One region of the Lysinibacillus sp. fls2-241-R2A-57 genome, then DNA from elsewhere that is predicted to be linked to it. Evidence: riboswitches for the same ligand, from Rfam matches in the RefSeq annotation. Region 1 holds a riboswitch; each other region holds the start of a gene.
The links. A riboswitch is a leader RNA that binds a small molecule or an ion and turns the genes downstream of it on or off. The one in region 1 is predicted to bind S-adenosylmethionine.

Region 2: linked by a shared signal. The riboswitch ahead of metA (homoserine O-acetyltransferase MetA) and the one ahead of QRN68_RS13270 (O-acetylhomoserine aminocarboxypropyltransferase/cysteine synthase family protein) in region 1 are both predicted to bind S-adenosylmethionine.
Region 3: linked by a shared signal. The riboswitch ahead of QRN68_RS07230 (Na+/H+ antiporter NhaC family protein) and the one ahead of QRN68_RS13270 (O-acetylhomoserine aminocarboxypropyltransferase/cysteine synthase family protein) in region 1 are both predicted to bind S-adenosylmethionine.

The regions. Positions count from the first base shown of each region.
Region 1 covers NZ_JARVRU010000076.1:23,996-27,960, forward strand. The annotation lists gene QRN68_RS13260 (DASS family sodium-coupled anion symporter) at 1-1,026, opposite strand, end outside; gene QRN68_RS13265 (glycerol-3-phosphate acyltransferase) at 1,221-1,853, opposite strand; SAM riboswitch class I at 2,229-2,342, shown strand; gene QRN68_RS13270 (O-acetylhomoserine aminocarboxypropyltransferase/cysteine synthase family protein) at 2,459-3,760, shown strand.
Region 2 covers NZ_JARVRU010000016.1:76,496-80,460, reverse strand. The annotation lists gene QRN68_RS03320 (YkyB family protein) at 181-798, shown strand; gene QRN68_RS03315 (hypothetical protein) at 1,129-1,317, opposite strand; gene QRN68_RS03310 (hypothetical protein) at 1,308-1,505, opposite strand; SAM riboswitch class I at 1,745-1,858, shown strand; gene metA (homoserine O-acetyltransferase MetA) at 2,013-2,948, shown strand; gene QRN68_RS03300 (GerAB/ArcD/ProY family transporter) at 3,037-3,965, opposite strand, start outside.
Region 3 covers NZ_JARVRU010000035.1:8,732-12,696, forward strand. The annotation lists partial or broken gene QRN68_RS07225 (transposase) at 1-705, shown strand, start outside; gene QRN68_RS07230 (Na+/H+ antiporter NhaC family protein) at 985-2,265, opposite strand; SAM riboswitch class I at 2,372-2,479, opposite strand; gene QRN68_RS07235 (hypothetical protein) at 3,102-3,965, shown strand, end outside.

The sequences.
Region 1 (3,965 bases):
TCCCCAAGGAATATGCGGTTCAACTTCCTTCCAAGTATAGACCCCGATTTTTGGCATTAATAAAATGGCAATTGCAACGATTGTGACTGTTGTAGTGTCGAATGGATGAAGTTTTCCTTCAGTAGCCCAGAAAAATAGTAAAACTACCGATGTTATGATTAACCGAATTTCGGGAGCTTTTAATGGACCAAGATCCGCAAGCTGCTTTTTAATGACATCCTTACCACCTTCAATATTATTCGTTTCAGGCTTAATCAGTGTAATCATAATGAAAAATAGAGCCACTGACATGATGATTGAGAAGGGGGCAGCGTAAAGTAACCAAGCACCCCAAGAAATATCCACACCAAACTGTTCTTTGATGAAATTTAAAGCGACCATATTTTGAGCTGCCGCCGTTTTAATACCGATATTCCAAATGGAGACAGCTTGCACAGAGGTAATGACAAGTAAAGCAGCAAGTCGACTATCACGTGGTAAACCAAATGCTGCTACCATTCCTAGTAGTATTGGCACAACTGCGCCTGCACGTGCAGTAGCAGAAGGGACAAAGAATGCGAGTGCTATCGATACTAAAATAGCACCGCATACAATGGCTTTTGTTTTTGTCCCAACTAGTGAAAGTATCCATAGCGCAAGACGTTTATGTAAATTGGTAATTTGCATAGCTGCTGCTAGGAAAAGAGCTGCGGCTACTAGTGCAACTGCAGAATTGCTAAACCCGCTTAATGCCAATTTTAGCGCTTCTGATGTTCCAAGTTGTGTCGTTGGATCTTCCATTGACGGAGCTAGACCTAATAAAATTGTAACGAGTGCAATAATCATGGTAGAGCTAACGGGATAGGATACTGCTTCTGTAACCCAAAGGATGACTGCGAAAGCTAAGATGGCCAAGGCTCGTTGTCCAGCTATAGGTAAATCGCCGTTGTTAGGTAAAAAAGTAATGATAATCAGTGAAGCAAAGGCTAATCCAATCCAGAGCGGTTTCAAATTACGTTTCGGTTTTGCTTGTTCAGAAGTAGACATACTTTTTTCATCCTTTCTTCTATCAATAACTATTATTTTCCATAACATCGGCTAGTAATATGCTTTTTTAAGAAAGTAATTTGTATATTTATTGTAAATAAAAATCTTATATGAAATACTCTCTAGTTATAGCAATAATAGGCGATTGCGAGAAAATATGTGGTCATAGAAAGGACAAAAACCCTAAAGTAATATTATTTCTTTTTCTTAAATGCAGAAGTCACTTTTGGCTCAGTTCCCTGAATTAAGCGTTTGATATTTTCGATATGCAAAATGATTGCTATGCTAAAAAGTAGTAGAGCTATAATCGTTGGGCCTACTCCAGGAATCCATAAATATGTTGCTGTACAAAAAACAAGATAAAATTCAAGTACACCGACAATTAAATAGTTCGTCACGAAAGAAAAAATAACAAATAAAATAAGTGCAAATAAACCAATTTTCCAATCAACTGCAAGTAATATTCCTATGATTGATGCAGTTCCTTTACCGCCATTGAAGCCCATGTGAAATGGAAAATTATGACCTAGGATGACACCAGCAGCTATGACATAGCTTAAGAACCAAACTTGTACTTCTGTTAAGTGTGTTGCATCTGCTAGATAGAAATGGGCGCCTATAATAGCTGCTACACCTTTACCGATATCGATAAGTGCAACTAATACGCCGTATTTCCATCCAAGAGAAAGAGTTGCATTGGAAGCACCTGCATTGCCATGCCCAGTCTTTTTTAAATCTACCCCGGATAAAAACTGCGCTACTTTAGAGCCGTGGATACAGCCAATTAAATAACCAACAAGTAGAAAAATGATAACGGCTTTTACCATAAAAGTCCTCCTTTCGAAATAAATAGGCTCATCACCATAACGTGGGATTGATTTCCGTTCCGGCTGGGCGCATTGCTGTCGCTGTCGCTACGCTTTCGCACAGATAAACAATGCGTCCGGATTTTTGAATTGTGCCCGTACAATTCATTCCGCTTTCAGAGGTGGGGGTCTTCTACTGAATGAAGATAAATGGCATACGTTTTAACAAATTTCATCCCAAACTTTTGGTGATAAACCAATAAATACTAAAATAGTGTATGCGTTCGTAATACGTATATAAACAGACAGAAGTTTCGGAAAAAATAAAATTTTAGTGTTGACAGAAAAAAAGTCTGTGTTTATACTTTGTAACAACGATGGAAATTGAATCACATACTCTTATCAAGAGCGGCGGAGGGATAGGCCCTATGATGCCCGGCAACCAGTAAGTGACAAACTTGCTAAGGTGCTAATTCCTACAGATTCTTACTTGGATCTGGCAGATAAGGGGAGGAAAACTTGCAACCGCAACCCTCTTCTTACTGAAGAGGGTTTTTGTTTTCTACTGAAAAAATCCTCCTCATCTCCGGTACCATCGTAAAAAAATAACCATTTGGAGGTATATAATGACAAATTTTAAACCAGAAACATTGCTGTTACACGGTGGCCAGGAGCCAGACCCGGTAACAGGATCTCGTACAGTGCCCGTATATCGCTCAACGGCATTCGTTTTTAAAGACACTGCTCATGCGCAACGTCTTTTTGCCTTAGAGGAAGCTGGCAATATTTACACACGAATTACAAACCCAACTGTAGATGTTTTTGAAAAACGCGTCGCTTTATTAGAAGGCGGTACAGCAGTGGTAGCACTTTCATCTGGTGCAGCAGCTATTGCATTTTCAATTTTAAATCTTGCAGGGGCAGGGGATGAAATTGTCGCAGCTAGCTCTTTATATGGAGGTACTTATAACTTATTTGCCAATACACTACCAAACTACGGTATTAAAACGAATTTTGTAGATGAAACAAATCCAGAAAATTTCCGAGCAGCTATTACTGATAAAACAAAAGCGGTGTTCGCTGAAATTTACGGTAACCCAAGTTTAAAAGTGCTAGACATCGAAGCAGTAGCGAATATAGCACATGAAAACGGCTTACCATTAATTATTGATAGCACATTTGCTTCACCATATGGCTCTACACCAATTGACTACGGTGCAGATATCGTCGTTCATTCCGCAACAAAATGGATTGGCGGACATGGTACAACTTTAGGCGGCGTTGTAGTAGATGCAGGAAAGTTTGATTGGACTCGTGGACGTTTCCCAGGCTTTACTGAGCCAGATGCTTCTTATCACGGTTTGCGTTATGGTATTGACACAGCAGAGGCTGCATTTGCCACAAAACTGCGTGTACAATTACTACGCGACTTTGGACCAACGTTGAGTGCAGATGCAGCATTTAATTTATTACAAGGTTTAGAAACGCTTCATTTGCGTATTCCAAAACACAATGAAAATGCATTGGCAGTAGCTGAATATTTACGAAACCACCCATCTGTGGAATATGTAAATTACAATGGCTTAGAAGATTTTCCTACTCATGATTTAGCAAAAAAATATTTGAGAAATGGCTTCGGTTCAGTGCTTACATTCGGTATTAAAGGTGGACGTGAAGCAGGGCGTAAACTAATTGATAGTGTGAAATTATTCTCGCACGTAGCAAATGTAGGGGATGCCAAATCATTAATTATTCATCCGGCATCTACTACGCATCAGCAACTATCAGCTGAAGAGTTAATCCAAACTGGCGTAACCGAGTCGCTCATTCGCTTATCAATCGGTTTAGAGGCAGTAGAGGACATTATTGCAGATTTAGAACAAGCTATTGAACAAGTAACAGCTTCTCAACAAACAATAGAAGCTTAATGAAAATTGGCTAATGTTGTAGCGTTTACGTATTTTCTCATTCGATAGGCCTCATTTGGTAATACGTAAAACGTTGCGGCATCAACCGCTTGCCTCATTCGGTAAGATATTTGAAAATATTCACGAATAATACCTAGTAATTTTATAAGTATTATTGATTTATTTAAATCCTTGTATTATACTAGGAAATAAGTTAAACGTTCTA
Region 2 (3,965 bases), on a different contig from region 1:
ATGCAAGGGTGGTAGAGTTAAAATTAACTATTTAGAAGGAAGGGTAAATTTATATGTATAAGATTTGTATACTGAGTATAGCATGTGGAAAAAAGGATGTAAATAAATTTGGGTAAAATAATGTAGATTATATTACTTTTAAATACCGAATAAAGGGAAGCTGAAAAGGAGGAGATTTTAATGGAAGTACCGCATTTTCATTCGTGGAAGAATATCGAGGAAGGTTACTACACTAAAACTAAATTGAAAAATGAATTAGGTTTAAAACCGTTTGATGAATCGCAATATGACGCTACAGCAAAGTTATATGTAAACTCCAAATGGGGCAATTATGTTTTATATCACATTGACAACTGTGTAGAGATAAAAAAGCGTAAAGTTACGGAACACCCTATTACATTACAAAATATTGCTGAGTCACTTTATTTAATCAATAAATCAGCTAAAGTAAGTCGTGATACTAAGAAGGATAATTATCATTTGAAAAACCATTCATTTGTACAGGCTGCTAAAACTAGACAGTCCAAATTATACGATTTAAAGGTGTCCGTAATTAAAAAATTATTATCAGAAAGCGAAATTGAAATTAAAGGTTATCACACAATGTTTGGTGGTTTTTTAATGTTACTAGAGATTAATGACTTTACATTCCATTTACCAGTTTTTAAAAATGAAATAGCCAATCTAACACATTTAGGGGTGTTGGAAAATGAAATTTCATCTGAAAGAACACGTAAAGTAAGTCTTAATTTTTTTGAAGCTGAAAATCTACTAAATAGATACATAGATAATGTATAAATGAGAATAAGAAAATTACACTAGTAAACATATTATTGGAGGAATTAAGATAGATATTATCTAAATAAATTTTTTAAAAATATCAAATCCGTAAACTTTACAGTGTAAATTGATAATTTATTTTCAACTTCCTCGATCATATTAGATAAGCCTATAAAGTCATCTTTAAACTTATCAAATAAATAAGTAACCGTCTCATCATTCTCAAAGGAACATGTAGATTGTTTTATTTCAATAGCTCATTGATCTCATCTTCAGTCAACGCGGTTTATAGTTGCTATGACGACTTTCACTTAAATTTGTGGTACTAAACTTTTATATTTATAGATATTAGTCCAATGTCCGTCTGCACCTGTAAAGTAGAATCCATAGCCATTTTTTTAGGAATTCTTCAATTACTTCTGTCCATTTACGACCTAAAACATAATAGTTACAATTTCTTAAATCAACGTGTACTCCACTGTCTTCACTTGCACCATCACATTCATTAATTTCATCCTTTAGAAAATTCAGTACCAATGAAACAAATTGCTTTCCTTCATTTCTTCTTCCCATTCGGATAGATTAAATTTCATCTCGCGTTCATCTTCAGAAGAATCAAAGTCAGTTATACCTTCATTAATTGGTTCACTATGAGTTCCACCGTCCTCATCTGGAATATCAATAAATAACGTCCATCGAATTTCATATTCATCAATGTTCCACATGCAAACGCAATAACTTTGATTTTCCATTTCTACATAAATGCGATCTAAATCCCAATAGTAAATGTATTACTCCAAAATTAAAGCTATTAGGAATCTCATAATATTTCATCGTGTAAACATGGTTTGCATCAAGAATAGTGTTCATCAATTCATAGTAGAACATGCATGTTAATAACAAAATATTCTATGTATTATTGAAATTCCTAATTGTTCATGTTACAATTCATTTTAATTAAATAATCTTATCAAGAGAAGCTGAGGGATTTGGCCCGATGACGCTTCAGCAACCTCTAACAAAAAAAGTTAGAAAGGTGCTAATTCCAGCGAAGGTTTGATCCTTTGAGAGATAAGAGTGAACGTGGTAAAAAATCCTTCTCATTCTATCTCAAATGGAATGAGGGGGATTTTTTAATTTAATTCGATAAAAGATTTTATGAGCTTTGTGCATGGATACTAAGGCACTAATTGATGTTAGAAAGAGAGAAATAAAAGAGAGGGGAATGCAAGATGCCAATTAATATTCCGAAAAACTTACCAGCTGGAGAACATTTACGTGAGGAAAAAATCTTCGTAATGGAAGAGGATAGAGCGAAAACCCAACAAATTCGTCCGTTAAATATATTAATTTTAAATTTAATGCCAGAAAAAGAAAAAACAGAGCTACAATTACTACGTTTATTAGGTAACACACCATTACAAGTCAATATTACATTTTTAAATACTGCTACGCATGAATCAAAAAATGTTAGTAAATCACATTTACAGTTATTTTACACGACCTTTCATCAAATTCGCCATCGCCGCTATGATGGCATGATTATTACGGGAGCACCAGTAGAAAAAATGGCATTTGAAGATGTGAACTACTGGCAGGAAATATCAGAAATCATGGATTGGTCCAAAAAGAACGTAACATCGATCCTTCATATATGTTGGGGTGCACAAGCAGCGTTATACCATCATTACGGTATTGGCAAAATTGAGCTTCCTGCTAAATGTTCAGGTGTTTATTCCCATGTCATTACGGATTTAACAGTGGATTTAGTACGTGGCTTCAGTGATTTATTTACGGCTCCACATTCACGTTATACATCAGTTTCCATTGAGGAAGTCCGCAACCATCCTGATCTACGTTTATTATCGTATTCAGAAGATGCGGGTGTCTTTATTGTGCAATCGAAGGATAATAAAAACATTATGATTACAGGCCACCTTGAATATGATGCGACAACATTAGCAGATGAATATAGTCGTGATGTTGCAAAAGGATTGGATATTGCAGTTCCAGTGAATTACTTCCCAAATGATGATCCATCAAAAGAACCGAATAATACATGGCGTGCCCATACACATTTATTATTCTCAAACTGGTTGAACTACTATGTTTACCAAGAAACACCATATGAATGGGATTTCGTTGATGAAATTGAATATCATATATAAGCGCATGGTTTTTATAAACTCTCGATTGTAAAGTAAAATGATGACCTTGATTATTTCGTGGTCATCATTTTTTTATCCGAATATGTTGCTAATTTTTTGGCGGATGTTCATTGATAGATACATTTTGATTTTTTGTATTACTTTCGTTCTTTGCAGCATTTTGGCTGTTTTTATCGCTCGCATTAGTAGCAGTATTTTGACTGTTGTTATTGCTAGTATTAGTAGCAGCATTTTGACTGTTTTTATCACTCGCATTAGTAGCAGCATTTTGATTGTTGTTATTGCTAGTATTAGTAGCCGCATTTTGGCTGTTGTTATTGCTAGTATTAGTAGCCGCATTTTGGCTGTTGTTATTGCTAGTATTAGTAGCCGCATTTTGACTGTTTTTATCGCTCGCATTAGTAGTAGCATTTTGATTGTTATTATTGCTAGTATTAGTAGCAGCATTTTGACTGTTTTTATCGCTCGCATTAGTAGCAGCATTTTGACTGTTGTTATTGTTTGTATTAGTAGTAGCATTTTGGCTGTTGTTATTGTTTGTATTAGTAGCAGCATTTTGACTGTTTTTATCGCTCGCATTAGTAGCAGCATTTTGATTGTTATTATTGCTAGTATTAGTAGCCGCATTTTGACTGTTTTTATCGCTCGCATTAGTAGCAGAATTTTGGCTGTTGTTATTGTTTGTATTAGTAGCAGCATTTTGATTGTTGTTATTGCTAGAGTTAGTAGCAGCATTTTGGCTGTTGTTATTGTTTGTATTAGTAGCAGAATTTTGGCTGTTGTTATTGTTTGTATTAGTAGCAGCATTTTGGCTGTTGTTATTGCTAGTATTAGTAGCAGCATTTTGGCTGTTGTTATTGCTAGAGTTAGTAGCAGCATTTTGGCTGTTGTTATTGTTTGTATTAGTAGCAGCATTTTGGCTGTTGTTATTGCTAGTATTAGTAGCAGCATTTTGGCTGTTGTTATTGCTAGTATTAGTAGCAGAATTTTGGCTAAGGTTATTACTTGCATTATTAG
Region 3 (3,965 bases), on a different contig from region 1:
ACAGTTAGGTTGGCGATTAAAACAAGTGCCAACTGAGTTTTTTTAACGAATTTTTCTAGACTTAGTCGATCAAATTCATGAGAAAACGCATTTTGAGCAGAGCCGAAAAACCACAACACCACTGAAAGTCATTGATTCCAGCACACTGCCATTGAACTTAAACAACCTTGTTCGTACCCTGATAAAGCGGTACTGACGAATGCGAAAGAACATGATCGTGGTTAACTTGAAATTCTTATTGATGACAAGGAGTGCATGTACATGTTTGACCAATGCTATTTAGATTATGAGCGCTTTGACCGCATGGTATCGGATGAAATGATTTTGATTGGCAACACGCAGAATCGCGCTGAAAATGTATTTCGCCTTATCGAAGTACTGGATCCAAACGGTAAAGAGCTACATCTGGTAACGAATCGCTTTGATTTAATCGCAGATGAGATATGCTGAACTGTATAAATCACGCTGGGCAATCGAACTGTTTTTCAAATGGATGAAACAGCATCTGAACATTAAAAGTTCTACGGGCAAAGCGAGCAAGCTATGTATAATCAGGTGTACATTGCGATGATCGTTTACTGCTTAAACGTACTAGCACAGCTTCACACAAATAGTTCACGGACGTACTTACAAATTAGTAGGTACTTAAAAGCAACACCTGCACGTATTTGGCTTCAGGAAATTGAAGGAAATACGGTACCCTAAGGATTTTGAACTGTCCGTTGCCCCAGTTAAAGGTTATAGAAAAAAATGAATGTTTACTTCTCTATTTTAGTGTCTTTCATTTTCTTTAAAAACGAAAGAAGTAGAAAACAGAAAATTTAATTAAAATTTATGCGACGTTAGTGTTGTTTTTTTAAAATAGAATAGCATCAAATAAAAAATCCAATCGTTTTGATTAATCTTTTCTCAAAACAATTGGATTATTGCAATGTAAGATCAATATTTTCTAAAGCTACACCCATCACATTAAAGTGATAAAGTTCAGGCTTTCTTCTGTTTCGGGTATCCAATAAGGATAGCGATAATCCCGCAAATCCCTATCAAGATTGGATAGTAAGAGTATTGCAGGATACTCACTGGCGATATTCCGGCTACGCTTGCAGCTGCAAGGAATTGGGCTCCATATGGCAGAAGACCTTGGATAGTACAGGAGAAAATATCTAAAATACTTGCGGACTTTCTCGGCTCAATCCCATATTGGTCAGCAATGTTTTTTGCAAGTGGGCCAGCAATTAAAATAGCAATCGTATTATTGGCCGTAGATAAATTTGTTAGGCCAACAAGGCCGGCAATCCCAAATTCAGCACCCTTTTTCGATTTAATTCTTCGTGTTGCAAGGTGAAGTAGGAAGTCAATTCCTCCGTTAAACTTAATAACCTCCACCATTCCAGCTATTAATATCGCAAGAAATGCCATTTCATACATGCCTGACATTCCATCGCCAATCGTTTGCATAAGGCTCATTAAATGATAGCTGCCATCTGCTAAGCCAACAGCCCCGGCTAGAACAATCCCAAATGTCAGAACAAGGAAAACATTCATTCCAGCTAATGCTAAAATAATAACCAGAACATAGGGAACAATTTTTATCCAACTATAGCTTAAATGCTCTACTTGTGCCGTTTCACCCATTGTGATAACTCCTAAAATAATGCTCGTTATAATCGCTGCCGGCAACACAATCCAAAAATTCACCTTAAATTTATCCTTCATTTGTGCGCCTTGTGAACGAACGGCAGTAATTGTCGTATCTGAAATAATGGATAAATTATCGCCAAACATCGAACCGCCAACAATCGCTGCCATTACTAAAGCCATGGAAAGCTCGATGTGCTCGCTTATCCCAACTCCAATTGGCGCCAGTGCAACAATCGTTCCCACTGATGTACCCATTGATAGGGAGATAAAGCAGGCAATGATGAACAAGCCTACGACAAGCAGGTTTTGCGGAATGACCGATAAAGCAAAGTTGACAGTGGAGTCTACTGCCCCCATGCCTTTTGCTACTGATGAAAAGGCTCCAGCCAAGAGAAAAATAACAACCATCATCATGACATTTAAATTTCCTGCGCCTTTGCAAAAAATATCAACTTTTCGCGAAAACGATTCTTTTCGATTCATCGCCAGAGCCACAGCGCCCGAAATGGAAATGGCTACAATGACAGGAAAGGCATAAAAATCACCTGTAATAACCCCTGAACCAATAAATAAAATTAAAAAAACAACAAATGGGATCAGTGCCCATGGATTCTCTTTCTTCATTGTTCTACCTCCAAAAATTAAAATGGATACGTCCTTGTCCATTTTTTTCTAAAAAAAGACCTCTTCTTGAAATAACAAGAAGAGGTCTTATATTTATAAAACACTCCTCTTATCTATCAAGCCATTGCTTGCTGGATTTGGCACAGTAACTTAATCACTAAGTTCCGCTGCCGAGATCTCATAGGGCCAGTCCCTCCATCTCTCTTGATAAGAAGAAAAAATATATTATTTTTTGCACAATAATAAAAGTTTAAATTAAAACATCTATATTTGCAACATGTTTTAATCAAATATTATTTCAAAGTTACATAAAACTTTTTTAAGAAAAAAAAGCCCACTTTAAGGATACCAAAGTAAAAAAAGAGGATTAATTCATAAAGTGGTAAATTATTGCGAAAAAAAGAGGCTTTTAAAAAAAGAGAAGGACTTCTCCTTCTCATGAATGTAAACAGTGTAGCTTTATTTGTCATGTCAATTAAAGTAATTGACCTCACTTTTTACCTTTGTCTTGATTCTGCTGCTCGTCTTTAATCTTGGTATCAAAGCATGTTGTGTCATATATCTTCATGTTATTTACTTAACTATAACACTAAAGTATTCTACTACATCTATCCTAACAGAGGAGTATATTAATACAGCTATTTAAAAATTATATAAACATAACCAATTTATTGGTGGTGTTTTAAGGAATTAAGCCAATAAATTCTAAAAGGACATAAATTGTCCTTTGTATTTGTTATAATTTGTCTAATGTGGTTACTGAATTGAAGTGAAAATATAGAAGTTTTAAAACCACTGTAAAAAAGTAATATTATTATTGTTGAGGGGTGTTAGAGATGCACGAAGAAGAAATTAAATTAGTTGAATATATTAAGAAAGAGGTACCTCAAATTAATAGTAAGGGAAAGGTATATTTAAGAGGTGATATTCCAGAGAAAAAAATTAAAGTTGCTTTAAATTCTATAGCACCAGGCGTTTTTGAAAACATGATTAGAGTTTATGTTGACACTACAATATTCGGAAAAGGGGATGACGGATTTATAGTTACTACCTCTAGTTTATATTGTAAAGAGATTGGGGCGAATCCGATCCATATTCCTTTTGAAAAAATTGAGCGAGTAGAATTAACAAATAAAAAGTTGACAGTTACTTGTTTAGGTAAGACCGTTAATTTGTCGGGTACGGCATTTAAACTTCCTGAAACACAAGTTTTTTTAAATGAAATGAAAAATAGACATGAAAAGTTAAAGGATTTATCTGTTAAATGTACAACAGATAGAACTTTAGCTTTAGAAGAAATGGATGTGAAAGTTCAAATAAATTATTTGAAAACGTTAGTTGCATATGAGAAAAAAGTAATGGGGAATCTTTTATCTGCACCCTTTTCCGAAATTTTAGGGTTAATGACACAATTGAATTTTAAGCCAGAAATGAGACAAGAGATTAAAAGGTTTATTGTATCTGATAATGCAGATTTTGAAGAAATGCTTCAGACGACAGTTATTACAGCTCCTTACGGTAATATTGATAATGTTCAATATTCATTGTTAAAAGATATTATAAGATTAACGCGCTCAAGAGATAAGTCAAAGGCTAGTAATAATATAAATTTAATTTACGCAGGCGGTCTATTAAACTTATCTGGGAATTTAAAAGAGAAAATTGATTTTATCGAATCTGTAATTATTAATGATGAGAAA